DNA from 2 places in the Paraburkholderia sp. JPY419 genome. Region 1 is predicted to be linked to the other one. Evidence: predicted binding sites of a transcription regulator. Region 1 holds the regulator's gene; the other holds the start of a gene.
What was found. Region 1 encodes LexA, which represses DNA repair genes until DNA is damaged. Its sites were predicted from a motif close to ACTGTATNNNNATACAGT; they were not measured.
Positions count from the first base shown of each region.

Region 2: QFZ91_RS19540 (PA0069 family radical SAM protein) is a predicted target of LexA. The motif match lies at 2,989-3,006, and genes of this name have one in related genera.

Region 1 is NZ_JBNDKV010000002.1:316,880-322,555, forward strand. It holds gene cysW (sulfate ABC transporter permease subunit CysW) at 1-671, opposite strand, end outside; gene cysT (sulfate ABC transporter permease subunit CysT) at 668-1,564, opposite strand; gene QFZ91_RS07660 (sulfate ABC transporter substrate-binding protein) at 1,725-2,771, opposite strand; gene lexA (transcriptional repressor LexA) at 3,082-3,732, shown strand; gene QFZ91_RS07670 (hypothetical protein) at 3,855-4,199, shown strand; gene QFZ91_RS07675 (DUF2939 domain-containing protein) at 4,319-4,936, shown strand; gene QFZ91_RS07680 (universal stress protein) at 5,008-5,475, opposite strand.
Region 2 is NZ_JBNDKV010000002.1:2,900,479-2,906,154, reverse strand. It holds gene QFZ91_RS19550 (PQQ-dependent sugar dehydrogenase) at 1-1,083, shown strand, start outside; gene QFZ91_RS19545 (NINE protein) at 1,281-1,748, shown strand; gene QFZ91_RS19540 (PA0069 family radical SAM protein) at 1,780-2,931, opposite strand; gene QFZ91_RS19535 (Lrp/AsnC ligand binding domain-containing protein) at 3,076-3,564, opposite strand; gene QFZ91_RS19530 (D-amino acid dehydrogenase) at 3,745-5,031, shown strand; gene QFZ91_RS19525 (acyl-CoA dehydrogenase) at 5,172-5,676, opposite strand, start outside.

The sequences.
Region 1 (5,676 bases):
AACTCGCCCATCGCGCGCGCATTGCACAGAATCACGCCGTACAGCAGGCCCCACTTGACGTTCGGCAGCGTCACACGACGGAACGTCTGCCAGCCCGATGCGCCGAGCACGTGCGCGGCTTCTTCCTCGTCGTTGCCCTGCGCCTGCATCAGCGGAATCAGTTCGCGCGCGACGAACGGGAACGTGACGAAGATCGTCGCGAGCACGATGCCCGGCACCGCGAAGATGATCTGCACGTTGTGATCTTCGAGCCACGGGCCGAACCAGCCCTGCGCGCCGAACATCAGCACGTAGATCAGACCGGAGATCACCGGCGACACCGAAAACGGCAGATCGATCAGCGTGGTCAGCAGTGCCTTGCCGCGGAAGTCGAACTTCGCGATACACCACGACGCCGCGAGGCCGAACACGAGGTTAAGCGGCACAGCGATCGACGCGGTGAGCAACGTGAGCTTGATCGCCGACAGCGCATCCGGATCGGCGAGCGCTTCGAAGTAAAAGCGCAACCCCTTATTCAGCGCCTGATAGAACACCGCGGCGAGCGGCACGACCAGAAACAGCGCGAGAAACAGCAGTGCGACGCCGATCAGCAGCCAGCGCACGACGGGCGGTTCGCTGACCGGATCGGGGCGGCGCGCACCGCTCGCCGGGATGGTCGGAAGACGGCTCATTGCACACCTCCACCGATTGCCGCGACGCTCGTGGCCACTGGCGCCGGCCCCGCATTGCCGCGGCTCGTGCGCCGCTGCAGCCACCACTGCAGCGTGTTGATCAGCAGCAGCATCAGGAACGACACGACCAGCATCACGACCGCGAGCGCCGTCGCGCCCGCATAGTCGTATTGCTCGAGCTTCGTGATGATCAGGAGCGACGTGATCTCCGACTTCATCGGTACATTGCCGGCGATGAAGATCACCGAGCCGTATTCGCCGAGCGCGCGCGCGAAGGCGAGCGCGAAGCCGGTCAAGAGCGCCGGGGACACGGCCGGCAGCACGACGCGGCGAAACGTGAGCCAGCGCGACGCGCCGAGGCACGCGGCCGCCTCTTCCTGCTCGCGCTCGAACTCCTCGAGCACCGGCTGCACCGTGCGCACGACGAACGGCAGGCCGATGAACGTCAGCGCGACCAGCGCACCGACCGGCGTGAACGCGATCTTGATGCCGAGCGGCGCGAGGAACTGGCCGATCCAGCCGTTACCCGCATACACTGCCGCGAGCGAAATGCCCGCGACCGAGGTGGGCAGCGCGAACGGCAGATCGACGACCGCATCGACGATGCGCTTGAACGGAAACGTGTAGCGCACCAGCACCCACGCGACGAGAAAGCCGAACACCGCGTTGATCAGCGCGCCGCCGAGCGCCGAGAAGAACGTCAGCCGATACGACGCGAGCACGCGCGGCGACGTCACCGCGCGCACGAACTGGTCCCAGTCGAGCGTCGCGGTTTTCAGAAAGGTCGCCGCCAATGGAATCAGCACCACGAGGCTCAAATAAGCCACCGTGATGCCGAGTGTCAGGCCAAAGCCGGGCAATGCGCTCGGCTTGCGGAAGGTCAACGTGGTCATGCTGGATACTCGTTCATGGTTGATGCTCGCGCGGTTGTTCGTGTTGCGGTGTTGCGGTGTTGCAGTACTACCGCCCTGCTGGCCGCCGGGTCCCGGTTAGCCGAAAGCGCGCCCATTGGGCGCGCCCTTGTTGCCTGTGCCCGTGCTTCAGGCGATGCTGTTACTGCGGCTGATAAATCGAATCGAACACGCCGCCGTCCGCGAAATGGGTCTTCTGCGCGTTGGTCCAGCCGCCGAACGAATCGTCGATCGTGTACAGCTTCAGCTTCGGAAACTTCGCGGTCAGATCGGCCGGCACCTTGTTCGAACGCGGACGATAGAAATTGCGCGCGGCGATCTCCTGCCCTTCCTCGCTATACAGGAAGTTCAGATACGCGTCGGCCAGCTTGCGCGTGCCGTGTTTGTCGACGACCTTGTCGACCACCGCGACCGGTGGCTCGGCCAGGATGCTCACCGTCGGCACCACGATCTCGAACTTGTCCGGACCGAACTCCTTCACCGACAGAAACGCCTCGTTTTCCCACGCGATCAGCACATCGCCGATACCGCGCTGCACGAAGCTGGTGGTCGCGCCGCGCGCGCCCGAATCGAGCACGCCGGCGTTCTTGTACAGCTTGCTGACGAACTCCTTGGCCTTCTGGTCGTTGCCGCCCGGCTGATGCTCGGCGTACGCCCACGCGGCCAGGTAGTTCCAGCGCGCGCCGCCCGAGGTCTTCGGATTCGGCGTCACGATCGACACGCCCGGCTTCACCAGATCGTCCCAATCCTTGATGTGCTTCGGGTTGCCCTTGCGCACCAGAAACACGATCGTCGACGTGTACGGCGAGGCGTTGTCCGGCAGACGCTTCTGCCAGTTCTTGTCGACGAGCCCCTTGTTCGCGATGGCGTCGATGTCATATGCGAGCGCGAGCGTCACGACGTCGGCCTGCAGACCGTCGACCACCGAGCGAGCCTGCGCGCCCGAGCCGCCGTGCGACTGCTTGAAGGTGACGGCTTCGCCGGTCTTGGCCTTCCATTCTTTGCCGAATGCCTGATTGATGTCCTGATATAGCTCGCGCGTCGGATCGTAGGACACGTTCAGCAGCGTGGTGTCGGCGTGCGCGACGCCGCTTGCGTCCAACATGCCGAGCGTACCCGCCGCGCCGACGGCAAGCGCCGTGATCAGTTTTCTGGTCCGAGCCGCAAGCCCCATATGCCGATGGTTCATTTCAACCTTTCTCCGCGTGGTGTCCGCTGTTTAGCGTGTGGTGTTGTTTTGCGTCGCGGTCACGTGCACATGAGCGCTAACTGGAAGCCAGTCTATCGAAGGGCTTTCATCATTAAAAATAATGTTTCTTCATTTTTTAATGCCCAAAAGTGGTAACGGCAGACGCGCCGGCTGTTCAGACGCCGAAATCGTCGCCATGTCGCCGATAAACGACGCCCCAGCGCGCCCCTTGTGTCGAACTTAAAGTAAAGCTTGAAATGCGCCGAATACTGTATAAAAATACAGTCACCTGTTCATACATACAGTGGCCATGACCAAACTCACCGCACGACAGCAGCAGGTTTTCGATCTGATCCGCCGCGCGATCGAACGCACCGGCTTCCCGCCCACTCGCGCGGAAATTGCCGCCGAACTCGGTTTCAGCTCGGCCAATTCCGCGGAAGAGCATCTGCGCGCGCTGGCGCGCAAGGGCGTGATCGAACTCGCGGCCGGCGCGTCGCGCGGCATCCGCCTGCTGTCCGGGCAGGAGGATGCGCCGCACCAGTTCACGCTGCCGCATGCGGGCCTGATGCAGTTGTCATTGCCGCTGATCGGCCGGGTCGCGGCGGGTAGCCCGATCCTCGCGCAGGAACATATCTCGCAGCACTACGCGTGCGACCCGGCGCTGTTCTCGAGCAAGCCCGACTACCTGCTGAAGGTGCGCGGCCTGTCGATGCGCGACGCCGGCATTCTCGACGGCGACCTGCTCGCGGTGCAAAAGCGCAGCGAAGCGAAAGACGGCCAGATCATCATTGCGCGGCTTGGCGACGACGTGACGGTCAAGCGTCTGAAGCGCCGGCCGAACGGCATCGAACTGATCGCCGAAAACCCCGACTACGACAACATCTTCGTGGAAACCGGCAGCGCGGATTTCGCGCTCGAAGGGATCGCGGTCGGGCTGATTCGCCCCAGCGAGTTCTGATCTTTATTGCCGGACCGCTCGCGCCGGTTTGTCCGAACCAAGCCGCATTAACGCCCGCATTGACGCCCGCATTGACGCCCGCATTACGCCGCGCATTCAAGCCGCATCGTCTGGAGAGACTCATGGAACGCCTTGCCCGCCTGCTGCCTTTTCGCCAGTTCGGCCGTCTGCGCCATCTGCGCAAGCTCACGCCTTGCGCGCCGATCGAGGCGCCCGCGGCGCGCACGCCGTCGCTGTTCGACGTGCCTGCCGAAGCTTGCGGTCTGCCGTCGTCGTTGCCGGCGTTTGCGCGCGTATCGCTGAATTCGGCGCTGAATATCGCGGAGCCCGCGCGCCGCGCTCCGGTGCGGGTCTATCATGGACCGTCGCGACTGATCATGGTCGGCACGGTCGACGCCGTATGCCGTATGATCGATCGTTGCATAGCCGACGAAGCCAACGTGCACGGCGCGGTGTTCGAAGCCTGAGCGAATTCTGAGCACGCATGCAATAAGCACTTCGGATGTTCAGAGATTCGCGTGGGATGGGATCGTTTCGACCTCGCCGTGGTCGACGTTAGATCATCACTGACGTGGAGTCCCATTCGATGACCATTCCGAAACGCACACAGGGCAGCGCCACCCGGCCGCTGCTGATCACGCTGATCGTGGTGATCGTGATTGCCGCGCTGGGGTTTATTTACGCGTCGCCGTATCTCGCGGTGAACAATCTCAAACGCGCGGCAGACGCGCGTGACGTGCAAACCGTCAATCAGTACGTCGACTTCCCTGCGCTGCGCGATAGCCTGAAGCAGCAGGTGGGCGCGATGCTGACGCGCCGCCTCGAAGCGGATGCCGGCAACAAGATGGCCACGATCGGCGCGGTGATCGGCGTGACACTGATCGGCCCGCTCGTCGATGCCTATGCGACACCCGACGGCGTCGCGGCACTGCTGAACGGCATGCCGCCGCGCGGCACACCGGGCGAGCAACCGTCAACACCGCCAGCCGCGGGCGGCGAAGCGCCGGCCGCATCGGCCGCGGGCGACACCACCACGCACGCAAGCGCGCCACCGCCCGGGCGTCAAAGCACGGCCGGCTATCGGAGTCTCAACGAGTTTGTGGTCACGTACCGCCGCGGGGAAGGCAACGCGAACTATTCGGCTATCTTCCGTCGCGAAGGTCTGGTCACGTGGAAGCTCGCGGCGATCAATCTGAACGAGTGAGGTTCAAGCCGTGAACTGCGGAGATGCGCGGGCTGGCCATTGAAGCCAGCCGCGTGTCAAGTTTGTTCGTATTACGCCGCGGCCGCCTGCTGCTGCTCCTGCGCGGACGAGCACGCCACCAGAATGCTGCACGACACGCGGTCGAGCAGCGGCGTGTTGCCCGCCCCCATCCACCACCTCGACAAACCGGTCCGGCAACGATGTCCCACCACCACGAGGTCGACGTGCAACTCGTTGGCAAGATTGGCGATCTCGTCGATCGGATGACCGAATGCGAAATGCCCCTGCGCGTTCACGCCTCGCTCGGTCAGCCAGTTCACGCCCTCCTGCAGAATTTCGCGGGCCGTTTTTTCGAAGCTTCCGCAGGCCACATCGGTCAATAAGCCCGCGCTTTGCGCGATGCTCGAACGCATGTCTACTACCGACAGCAGATGCGTTTCCGCCTTCAGGTCCAACGCCAGATCGGCGCCGCAACGCAGGGCTTTGCGGCCTTCGCGCGAGCCGTCGTAGCACAACAGGATTTTCTGATAGCTCGCCATCTGTCTTCTCCCATTCCGCGGAAAGCGCGGTCTGAATCAATCATGGTGCGCCGCAATTCGGCTTGCAAGGGATGGAAAACGCTAAGTGCATAGTCGGTGCGTGCTGAAGCCGTCTGCACAAGCGTTGGGCCACCTGGAGCAGTGTTCGCACACGTTTGTGGCACCGCAAAAGTTCGTATGCGAACGCATCGCATCCCATGC
Region 2 (5,676 bases), 2.6 Mb from region 1:
GCGGCGGCCACGTTGCTCACCGCGCAGGCGTTGACGGCAAACGCCGCGCTACCCATCGAGAAAATTAAACTGCCGCCTGGCTTTCACATCGAGGTGTTGTCGGACGACGTGCCGAGCGCACGCGCGATGACGTTATCGCCCAAGGGCATTCTGTACGTGGGCAGCAACGATGGGCACGTCTATGCGCTCGAACTGCGGAACGGCCGCGTGACGGGCCGCCACGTGATCGCGTCCGGGCTGCAGATGCCCGCCGGTATCGCGTGGCGCGATGGCGCGCTGTACGTGTCGGCCGTGTCGAAAATCGTGCGCTTCGATGCGATCGACTCGCACCTGAACGATCCGCCGAAACCGGTCGTCGTCACCGACAAGCTGCCGACGGACACGCATCATGGCTGGAAATTCATCGCGTTCGGCCCAGATGGCAAGCTGTACGTGCCGCAAGGCGCGCCGTGCAACATTTGCCAGAGAGATCCGGACCGCTTTGCGCTGATTGGCCGCATGGACCCGGACGGTAGCCACTACGAGGTCGTCGCGCGCGGCGTCCGCAATTCGGTTGGCTTCGCGTGGCATCCGGTCACCCACGAACTGTGGTTCACCGACAACGGTCGCGACCTGCTCGGCGACGACATTCCGAGCGACAAGCTCAGCCGTGCGTCACGAGTCGGCATGAACTTCGGCTTTCCGTACTGTCACGGCGGCGACACGCCCGACCCCGAGTTCGGCAAGGATCATCCGTGCAGCGACTTCACGCCGCCCGTGGTCAAGCTTGGCGCGCACGTGGCGGCGCTTGGCATGCGCTTCTACGACGGCCCAATGTTTCCGCCCGACTACCGCAACAATATCTTCATCGCCGAGCACGGCTCGTGGAACCGCAGCAAGAAGGTAGGCTACCGCGTGGTGCGCGTGATCACCGACCCTGACGGCAGCCACGCACGCCAGCAAGTCTTTGCCGAAGGCTGGCTGCAACCCGGCGAATCGGTGTGGGGCCGTCCCGCCGACGTGCTGCCGCTGCCGGACGGTTCGCTACTGATCAGCGACGATACCGCCGGCGCGATCTATCGCGTCACGTATTCGGCGCCGTAGAGCGCGGAAGCATGTATGTCCGGCTGAGCGGCTGCACTGGTCTTCTGCCAGTTCCGGCGCATGCCGCCGCCCCGCTTTCAGCGCGGGCGCTCGCCCTCAACGTAACCACCCGCCCGCCGCAGGCGTAGAATGCGCGTCGGTCCGCGCCCTGCGGCACACCGCTCCTTTCGACCGCCTGTCACTCTGCCCACGCGTTCATGTCCACCTTTGACTCGACCTCCCCGCGCTTCAGATCCAAGACGCTCACCGCCGCGCTGGCGTTCCTGTTCGGCAGCCTCGGCGCCCACCGCTTCTATCTATATGGCATCCGGGACATCTTCGGCTGGACGCATCTGCTCGGCACGCTGATCGGCATTCCCGGCGTGATGCTGCTGATCGCCACCGAGCGCGCGTCGATCCTCGGCTGGGTGCTCGCGTCGATCGGTGCGGTTTCACTGTTCGCTGCGTTTCTGGCCGCGCTCGTCTACGGGCTGCGTCCGGATCAGAAATGGGATGCGCAATTCAACGCCCACACGCAACGCAAAAGCCGCTCAGGCTGGACGGTCATTTTCGTCGTGATCTTTTCGCTGCTCATTGGTGCGTTTCTGTTGATGACCGGTCTCGCGCTCGCCTTCCAGACCTACTTCGAAAGCCAGGTCGAAGCGGCCAAAGCGATTTCGCAGTAACACCCGTGGGCCCAGCAGGCATTCCTGCTCGCTAGAAAAGCCTCAATTGTGGATTGTCAGGCGCCGGTGCGCTCGCCTGCTCGGCTCGCGGCGACTCGATCCGGCGAAAGTGCGACATGTCGAGAATGCCGCGGTCACGCCCGCTCAGCCCCAACCGGCGCGCGGCCTTTTGAAAGCGCTGCTTGAGCAGATCCGCCCATAACCCCTCTCCCTTCATGCGGGTCGAGAACGACGAGTCGTAATCCTTGCCGCCCCGCATGTCGTGCACACGGTTCATCACGCGCTCGGCCCGATCCGGGAAGTGTGCGCTCAGCCAATCCTTGAACAGTGGCGCGACCTCCCACGGCAAGCGCAGCACGATATAGCTCGCGTTGCTGGCGCCCGCTTCCGCGCACGCTTCGAGCACGCGCTCCATGTCCGGTTCGGTGACGAACGGGATCACTGGCGCGATGCTCACGCCGACCGGAATGCCCGCCTCGCTGAGCGTACGGATCGTGCGCAGGCGGCGCGACGGCGTGGCCGCGCGCGGTTCGAGCGTGCGCGCGATGTCGGCGTCCAGCGTGGTGATCGTGATCGCGGCCATGAATTGCCCGCGCTCCGCCATCGGCGCGAGCAGGTCGATATCGCGCTCGATCAGCGACGATTTGGTGATCGCCGCGAACGGGTGATTGCGCTCGCTGAGTACCTCGATCACCCGACGCGTAAGTCGCAAGTCGCGTTCGGCCGGCTGCCATGCGTCGGTCGCGACGCCGAGCGCGATCGGCTCGGGCACATAGGATTTCTTCGACAGTTCCCGCTCGAGCAGTTCGGGCGCGTTGATCTTCGCGTAAATGCGGCTCTCGAAATCGAGCCCCGGCGACAAGCCCAGGTAGCTGTGCGTGGGCCGCGCGAAGCAATAGATACAGCCGTGCTCGCAACCGCGATACGGATTCAGCGACACATTGAACGGAATGTCCGGCGACGCGTTGCGTGTGAGGATGGTTTTCGCGCGCTCCTCGAACACCTGCGTGCGCAGGAGCTTCGGCTCGCCGTCTTCGTCGGCCGCCTGCCAGCCGTCGTCGACGGCCTCGCGCTGGTCGACTTCGTAGCGGCCCTGGAGGTTCGTGACCGCACCGCGCCCCTTGCGAGGCGCCGGCGGCGCGATCGGAAATTCGGGAATGTCAGGGGTGTTGGGGTCATCCACGGCGGGCCACGCAAAGCAAGCGCAAACAGGAAGCGCCAAAAGAAAACGGCGCAAACACCTGTATAAATATACAGTATCTACGCCGTTTGTCGAGCACTTCGTGTGCCGCGAGATGCGCGACCAGCCCCGTCAGCGATCAGGCACTTAGTCGGTAACCGCGATCGTCAGCGTCTCCTTGATTTCCTCCATCACCACATAGCTCTTCGACTGCACCGCCCCCGGCAACTGCAGCAGGATGTCGCCGAGCAACTTGCGGTAGTCGGCCATTTCGCCGATGCGCGCCTTGATCAGATAGTCGAAATCGCCCGACACGAGGTGGCACTCGAGCACCTCGGGGATCTTCTGCACCTCGCGGCGGAACTGGTCGAACATGTTGCCGCTCTTGTGATCGAGCGTGATCTCGACGAACACCAGCAGCGCCGCGCCCAGTTCTGCCGGATTCACGCGCGCGTAGTAGCCGGTGATCACGCCGTCGCGCTCCATCCGCTTGACGCGCTCGATGCAAGGTGTCACCGACAGACCGACCCGTTCCGCCAGGTCCTTCATCGCCATACGGCCGTCCTGCTGCAGGAGCCGCAGGATCTTGTGATCGAGCTTATCGAGAGCCCGCACGGGATGGCGCTGGGTACGCATAGTGTTTTTGCTGAAAATGATGAAAATACGATAACAAAACCTGCTTCACTGTTAATAGTATAGCGGTTAACACTGGGCAGACGGCATTTCACCTCACGTTGCAGCTCGTTGAATCGAAGCAGATCGAATCCAGCGAAACGCGCCTTGCCCTCACTCAATTTTTGGATATCTGGAGCAGCTATGCGAGTCGTCGTTTTGGGCAGTGGCGTCGTCGGTGTAACGAGCGCGTACTACCTCGCACGCGCCGGTCACGAAGTGACCGTCATCGATCGCGAGGCCGGCCCGGCGCTCGAAACCAGCTTTGCCAACGCGGGCCAGATCTCGCCGGGCTACGCGTCGCCGTGGGCCGCGCCGGGCGTGCCGCTGAAGGCCGTCAAGTGGATGTTCCAGAAGCACGCGCCGCTCGCGATCCGCCTCGACGGCACCGCGTTCCAGCTGCAATGGATGTGGCAGATGCTGCAGAACTGCACGGCGCCGCGCTATGCGGTGAACAAGGGCCGCATGGTGCGGCTCGCCGAATACAGCCGCGACTGCCTGCAGGCGCTGCGCGCCGACACTGGCATCCAGTACGAAGGCCGCACCGGTGGCACGCTGCAGGTATTTCGCACGCAGCAGCAGTTCGACGGCGCCGCGAAAGACATCGCCGTGCTGCAGGAAGCCAACGTGCCGTACGAACTGCTGAGCGCCGACCAACTCGGCAAGGCCGAACCGGCGCTCGCCGCGGTGTCGCACAAGCTCACCGGTGGCCTGCGCCTGCCCGGCGACGAAACCGGCGACTGCCAGATGTTCACGACGCGACTCGCGGCACTAGCCGAGCAACTGGGCGTCAAGTTCCGCTACAACACGCCGATCGACGCGCTCGCGATGGCGGGCGGCCGCATCGCCGGCGTGCAGTGCGGCGGCGAACTGGTGCGCGCGGACTCGTTCGTGGTGGCGCTCGGCTCGTACTCGACGCGTTTCCTCGACGGTATCGTGAAGATTCCGGTCTATCCGCTGAAGGGCTATTCGATCACCGCGCCGATCGTCGACGCGGCTGCCGCGCCGGTGTCGACCGTGCTCGACGAGACCTACAAGATCGCGATCACGCGCTTCGATGACCGGATTCGCGTCGGCGGCATGGCCGAGGTCGTGGGCTTCGACAAATCACTGCGCGAGGCGCGCCGCAAGACGCTCGAGCTTTCGGTGAACGACCTGTTCCCGGGCGGCGGCGACACGTCGAAGGCGACGTTCTGGACCGGTCTACGGCCGATGACGCCGGACAGCACGCCGATCGTCGGCCGCACGCCGGTGCCGAACCTGTTCCTGAACACCGGCCACGGCACGCTCGGCTGGACGATGTCGTGCGGCTCAGGCCAACTGCTCGCCGACCTGATGTCGGGCAAGCAACCGGCGATCCGCGCGGACGATCTGTCGGTGCATCGCTATCTCGGCGAGACCGCGGGCGAACATCGGCCGGCGTATGCGTGAGTTCGAGTGCGTGCGCTGACGCGGCCCTGGCCGCAAGCGCACGCGGCAACAAACAGCAGCGGCAAAAACAAACGGCGCCTCGCGAGGCGCTGTTTGTTTTCCAAGGTGCCGCCGCAATCGCGGCAGGCACCGAGGCATGCTTAGAACTGGTCTTCCGACAAAGCCAGCACGCCCTCGCCACCCTTCGCGCTGACGATCGCCACTTCGAGCGCCGCCGCCTGCGGCAGCACATGCTCGGCGTAAAACCGCGCGGTCGCAATCTTCGCGTCATGAAACGCGGGATCCTCGTCGCGCCTCGCCGCTGCCGCAAGCTGCGCACGCGCCATCTGCCAGCCGCCTAGCACGATGCCCGCGAGCTTCAGATAGGGCACGCTGCCCGCGAACACCGCATTTGGATCGCCCTTCGCATTCGCGACGACGAAATCGACGACGGCGCCAAGCGCCCGCTGACCCTCAGCGAGTTGCGTCCGCATCGACGCGAACGCCGCGCCCTGCTGCGCGCCGAGCGCTTCGACCGTTTCGGCGATACCAGCAAGCAGTTCCTTCGCGACCTTACCGCCGTCGCGCAGCGTCTTGCGACCAATCAGGTCATTGGCCTGGATCGCGGTCGTGCCTTCGTAGATCGGCAGAATGCGCGCGTCGCGG